Regions from separate parts of the Solibacillus sp. FSL H8-0523 genome, predicted to be linked through region 2. Evidence: riboswitches for the same ligand, from Rfam matches in the RefSeq annotation. Region 2 holds a riboswitch; the other holds the start of a gene.

Region 1 (3,189 bases), 720 kb from region 2:
AATTGAAGGTAACAAAGCAACAATCGGTATTACAGACTTCGCACAATCTGAATTAGGCGACATCGTTTTCGTTGAGCTACCAGAAGTAGGCGACGAAATTTCTAAAGATCAACCATTTGGTAGTGTTGAATCAGTAAAAACAGTTTCTGAACTTTACGCACCTGTGTCAGGTAAAGTAGTAGCTGTGAACGATGAATTATCGGATAGCCCAGAGTTCGTGAATGAATCTCCATACGAAACAGCGTGGATGATTACAATCGAACTTTCTGACGAAGCTGAGCTAGAAGAATTAATGGCTGTTGACGCATACGCAGCATTAATCGAGCAATAAGATTCAAACGCCAAAGCCTATGATGTTTAGGTTTTGGCGTTTTTTGGTTATGTTCATTGAATAGGAGGTGGCATTCATGAGAAAATGTCTTGTCGTAGAAGGACGGGCAGACAAACTGCGTTTAGTGCCGATCTTAGCAGAGGAAGTAACGATACTTTGTACAAACGGCACAATTAGCGAAGTCGATTTAATTGATTTATTGGAAGCTTTTGAGCATGATGAAATCGTAACTTTTTTTGATGCGGATAAGAATGGTGAAAAATTGCGGAAGCTTATGAACCGAGTGTACCCAGAAGCCAAGCAATATACGATTCCTGCACAATATATCGAAGTGGAGAAAACACCGACAGCCATCCTGCGTGATTTATTACAGCAGGCGAAATTTTTAGTTAGATAGGAATGACATCTTGATGGAACAATGGACAAGACCAGAATGGGAACAAACGATACAGCAACAAGGGAAAAGTGCATTTTTTATTTATACACCGCTTTGTGGCACATGTGATGTGGCCAAGAAATTTTTGGGAGTGATTGAGCAATTACTACCAGATTTGCCCCTAGGTATGGCAAATATCAACTATTTAGGGGATTTAGCATATGAGCTAAAAATTGAAAGTGTGCCTTGTTTAATCGTTTCGAATAACGGAGAGATCGAACAAAAAATCTATGCATTTCAATCCGTACCATATTTGTACGAAATATTAAAAAAATAATTGACGTCTTTGCTTCAGCGTGTTAAAGTAACATTCATAATAGTCAAACAACAAACTTAATAGCGTTACTCTTATAAAGAGAGGTGGAGGGAAGTGCCCTATGAAGCCCGGCAACCAGCAGCGATGCAAAGGTGCCAATTCACACAAAGTTTAAGACTTTGAAAGATGAGAGAACGGTTCTACGTATATATTTGCGAAACCTTTCTACTTGTCATCAGGTAGAAAGGTTTTTTTATTGTTCAAACAAGCAAACAATTGAACATAACGAAGAGGTTATTTCAAGCTAAAGGAGTTCACGCAATGATTGATATAAAAAATATATCGAAAGTGTACAAAACGAAAAACGGTGAACTAACAGCTGTGGACGATGTAAACTTATCGATTGCTAAAGGTGAAATTTTCGGGATTATCGGATACAGTGGTGCCGGTAAAAGTACGATGATTCGTCTATTAAACGGCTTAGAAAAGCCAACAACTGGCTCCGTTATTGTAAGTGGTCAGGATATTGCAAAAGCGTCAGGTAGTCAGCTACGCGAGGCGCGCCAGAAAATTAGTATGATTTTCCAACACTTTAATTTACTTTGGTCACGTACGGTGGAAGAAAACATCTCGTTTCCACTTGAAATTGCCGGTGTAGCAAAGGACAAGCGTCAAAAGCGTGTGGATGAATTGATTGAACTAGTTGGTTTAAAAGGGCGCGGTAAAGCGTATCCCTCCCAATTATCAGGTGGTCAAAAGCAGCGTGTCGGCATTGCCCGCGCGTTAGCAAACAACCCAGAAGTATTGCTTTGCGACGAAGCAACATCCGCACTTGATCCGGAAACAACGGACTCGATTTTAGAGTTACTACTGGACATTAATAAACAAATTGGATTAACGATCGTGCTCATTACACATGAAATGCACGTTATCCGCAAAATTTGTAACCGTGTCGCTGTGATGGAAGCAGGGAAAGTGGTTGAGCAAGGCGATGTTTTAACGGTATTCCAAAACCCACAAGCACCGATTACGAAAAACTTCGTGTCACAAGCTTCCGGGGAAACACAGGAAATGCAAGACTCACTCGAGCAAATTTTAGCGAGCTACCCATCAGGAAAAATCGTGAAGTTAACATTTACTGGGGCAACAACCGAGCAACCGGTTATCTCGCAAATTATTAAAGAGTTTAATCTTGTCGTCAATATTGTGCACGGCAAAATTTCAAATACAACAGGTGGTTCATTTGGTACGCTGTTCATCCATATTGATGGGGATAAAGCGCAAGTAACGGAAGCCTTAAATTTCTTAACGAAGCAAGCCATTCAAACGGAGGTGATTGAGCATGATTGATCAGTTATTTCCGAACGTCGATTGGGGTAAGATGCTGGATGCCACATATGAAACGCTCTATATGACAACCATCGCAACAGCGGTGACATTCGTACTTGGGATATTAATTGGGATTGTCTTATTCTTAACGAGTGACAATCAGCTATGGGCGAATAAAATTGTGAATTTTTTAACGGGTTCAATCGTCAATATTTTCCGTTCGATTCCGTTTATCGTGTTAATCATTTTATTAATCCCGTTCACGAAGTTTTTACTCGGTACCATCCGTGGTGCAAACGCGGCATTACCGGCTTTAATTATCGGCGCAGCACCATTTTATGCGCGTATGGTATTAATCGCACTACGCGAAATTGATAAAGGTGTGATTGAGGCAGCGCGTTCAATGGGCGCGAAAACGTCGACAATTATTTGGAAAGTGTTAGTGCCAGAAAGCTTACCGGCCTTGATTTCGGGGATTACAGTAACAGCAGTCGCACTTGTCGGCTATACAGCGATGGCCGGTATTATCGGTGCAGGTGGTTTAGGGAACTTAGCCTTCCTTGACGGCTTCTCACGTAACCGAACAGACGTAACGTTAATGGCAACAGTCATTATTTTAATCGTTGTATTTATCATTCAATACATCGGTGACTTCATTACAACAAAAGTGGATAAACGATAGTTAGGCTTCTAGGCCGTAATTATATAACCAATGCTTTTTCGGACATGCATCTCTTAGAGGTGCCTCTGTAGGGTGAATTTCCAGAATATAAAAAATGTTCGATGAAGTTTTGGTGCTAAAAACAAAGAATAGAGGGAAAAACGATGAAAAAATTA
Region 2 (3,189 bases):
TCTCCCGCTAAGGTGATATCTTTTTCTGCATTTTTAATAGAATCAAAGGCAAGTATAAATAAAAAGATTGCCCCAACAATCCACAGCGGCAGTTGGATGTATGGTAGCGCTAAAAATTTTGCTACCCCTAAATATAACGCGAAAATTAACGCCAAATCAATCGTCATCCCGCCTAGCCCTACAGCCCAGCCATGCATAAAACCATTTTTCAATCCTTGTTTCGTCATCTCAACTGTAATAGCCCCTACAGGCATTGCAATAGCTAATCCCACCATTACATAGGCAAAATACAAACTCATGTAACCACTTCTTCCAAGCATGATTCCTTCTTACGTCCGTTTCATAAATATTATTATATTTGAATATTTATGAATTTTCAAGTTACTGCAAATTACAATAAATTAGTTCTTTTATGTGCATCTAATAGAAAAAGCACCCGAATAACTCGAGTGCTTTGACCATGTGGATTCGGAAACCTCTTTTCAAACCGTTAGCAATTTCCTGTATATTCTTTATCATTTAATTTTTCCACTTAAAATCTTGCTGAAGAGTGGAAGCGCAAGTACAGCAATGGTTAGGAATACAAACAAAAAGAAGAAATAATAGTTACCTAATTGTAGCCATTGTTCGTAAATAGGCAGTTGTCGAAAAGTCTGCACAGCAGCAAGGTGAAATAAATAAATGGCCATTGTACGTTGCCCAATTACGGTCCAACTATATTTCTTTGTCGGTACAGCTGCTAAAAAAGCAATCATCGCGACTCCACAAATCATATAAATAGTCAGTCGGTTTAACATCCCGTTACCAAAAATAAACGGTTCTAATTCAATATATGGCAACCTTCCAAATAACCATTCTCGCCAAGAGGTATCATTCATCACATACATACTGATAAATATGAGGACAAGTACGATAACGCCAATTAGCTTTCCTCTTTTCCCCGCCTTTTTTAATGGATCAACGGACAAATGATAGCCTGCTATAAAAAAGACAAAGAAATAAACTGTACGTGACAACGAAAATAGTTCATTAATAAATGGCAGTTCACCCGCGATTAATGAAATAACTAAAGCCACCACAATCATCCATTTTGATCGTGTGAAAAAAGGCAACAGTACACGCCAACAAAATAAACTGACTAAAAACCACAATCCCCAACGTAAGTTCTCAAAAAAATTGAACGTAACGCTAAGTTCTAAAACATATATATAATACGCCGTATAAAGAAATTGGAAAATAAAATACGGAAGTACGACCGATTTTATAAGCTTCCACCAATCTCTTTTCGTACGTAACACCTTTGCATAATAGCCCGTTACAAAGATAAATGCCGGCATATGGAACGTATAAATGAACATGTATAAGCTATCCATCCAGCGTGTTTCTCCAAGCATGCCTGATAGTGTGTGTCCCAACACAACACCGACAATTAACAGCGCTTTCGCATTATCAAAATACGCATCGCGCCCTCCAGCAGTTAACTGCTTGTCCATATTAAAAACTTCCTTCTTTAAAAAAATTACATGTGCTATCATAACAATTCATCGACCAATACGAAACCTTTTTGCTTAAAGTGTTTCATTTCCGAATCCCCAAACTAAATCGATTATTCAGAACTAACTAACAAATTGACTTATAGTAATTTTTCGTATAATCTAATGCTTATTTCAAAAAATTAAATAGTTTCTTATCATGAGAGATGGAGGGACAGGCCCTTTGAAGTCTCGGCAGCGGAATTTTTCTATGCCAAATCCTGCAAGAGTGCGTTCTTGAAAGATAAGATGAGTATATGAATGACTACATGCCTCTTCTTATTTAGTTAAGAAGAGGCTTTTTGTATGTATTAATTATGATTTGAACGTGAAGGAGACAGTCATGCAAAAAGGAAATCCGTGGGCACTTGTCCCATTTGTTGTGTTTTTAATTTTATTTATCGGTTCAGGTATTGTGCTTGATGATTTTTATGCCTTTCCGGTAATTGTCGCGATTACAATCGCAAGTGTTGTCGCCATTGTCATGAATCGCAAAGAACCATTTGCTAAAAAAATTGATATTTTTACAAAAGGTGCTGGCAACCCGAATGTGATGTTAATGGTACTGATTTTCCTACTAGCGGGGGCGTTTTCAGAAACCGCGAAAGGCATGGGGGCGATTGATGCAACCGTGAACTTTGCGTTATCAGTTATACCGCAAAATTTACTTGTTGTCGGGCTGTTTGTCATCGCCTGCTTTATTTCACTGGCGATGGGGACTTCAGTTGGTACGATTGTCGCCCTTGCACCAATTGGCTTAGGCATTGCGGAGCAAACGGATATTTCAATACCACTATTAATGGCAACAGTCATTGGTGGTGCTATGTTTGGGGATAACTTATCGTTTATTTCAGATACAACGATCGCATCGGTTCGTTCTCAAGGAGCAGAAATGAAGGACAAATTTAAAGTGAACTTTTTCATCGTGCTACCTGCTGCAATTGTTACTTGTATCATTTTAGCGGTGTTAACAGTAGATGCCTCTGCTCACATCGAATATGCTAGCTTTGAATGGTATAAGGTGATTCCGTATATTTTTGTTATTGTCTTTGCGTTAATTGGTTTGAATGTCTTTGCTGTATTAGCGAGTGGCATCGGTTTAGCTGGGATGATCGGCTTCATCGATGGTAGCTATTCAATTATGGAATTTGTGCAAGCGATTGGCACAGGAATGAGCAACATGTTTGAAATGGCGTTTTTAGCGATTTTAATCGGTGGGATGGTTGAAGTTATTCGTCATAATGGTGGGATTGATTTCATCGTCCATCTAGCAACTCGCAAAATCAAATCAAAAAAAGATGCGGAATTTGCGATGGCTGGACTTGTGGGTTTAACAGACCTCTCAACAGCAAATAATACAATCGCCATTATGATTGCAGGCCCTTTAGCTAAAAATATTGCCGAGAAGTATGAGATCGAACCGCGCAAATCAGCAAGTATCGTTGATATTTTCTCATGTGTTGTACAAGGGATTATCCCATACGGTGCACAGTTCTTAGTCGCAGCAAGTGTTGCAGGCATCTCCCCTATTTTAATGATGCAGCATTCGTATTACTCGATTTTAGTTGGGGTATGTGGTGTGATTGCAATTTTAATCGGTTATCCTAAGGCAAAAACGCAGAAATAATAATAGATTCCGTAAACGAGTGAAAGCTTG

Evidence for each region. A riboswitch is a leader RNA that binds a small molecule or an ion and turns the genes downstream of it on or off. The one in region 2 is predicted to bind S-adenosylmethionine.
Region 1: it holds a riboswitch for S-adenosylmethionine, as region 2 does, so the genes downstream of both, NSQ62_RS16565 (methionine ABC transporter ATP-binding protein) here and NSQ62_RS12835 (Na+/H+ antiporter NhaC family protein) in region 2, are expected to answer to the same signal.

Annotation. Positions count from the first base shown of each region.
Region 1 covers NZ_CP150291.1:3,294,336-3,297,524, reverse strand. The annotation lists gene gcvH (glycine cleavage system protein GcvH) at 1-331, shown strand, start outside; gene NSQ62_RS16575 (toprim domain-containing protein) at 408-728, shown strand; gene NSQ62_RS16570 (thioredoxin family protein) at 742-1,044, shown strand; SAM riboswitch class I at 1,113-1,216, shown strand; gene NSQ62_RS16565 (methionine ABC transporter ATP-binding protein) at 1,345-2,373, shown strand; gene NSQ62_RS16560 (methionine ABC transporter permease) at 2,366-3,034, shown strand; gene NSQ62_RS16555 (MetQ/NlpA family ABC transporter substrate-binding protein) at 3,178-3,189, shown strand, end outside.
Region 2 covers NZ_CP150291.1:2,577,602-2,580,790, forward strand. The annotation lists gene NSQ62_RS12825 (LysE family transporter) at 1-299, opposite strand, end outside; gene NSQ62_RS12830 (acyltransferase family protein) at 516-1,493, opposite strand; SAM riboswitch class I at 1,685-1,783, shown strand; gene NSQ62_RS12835 (Na+/H+ antiporter NhaC family protein) at 1,861-3,159, shown strand.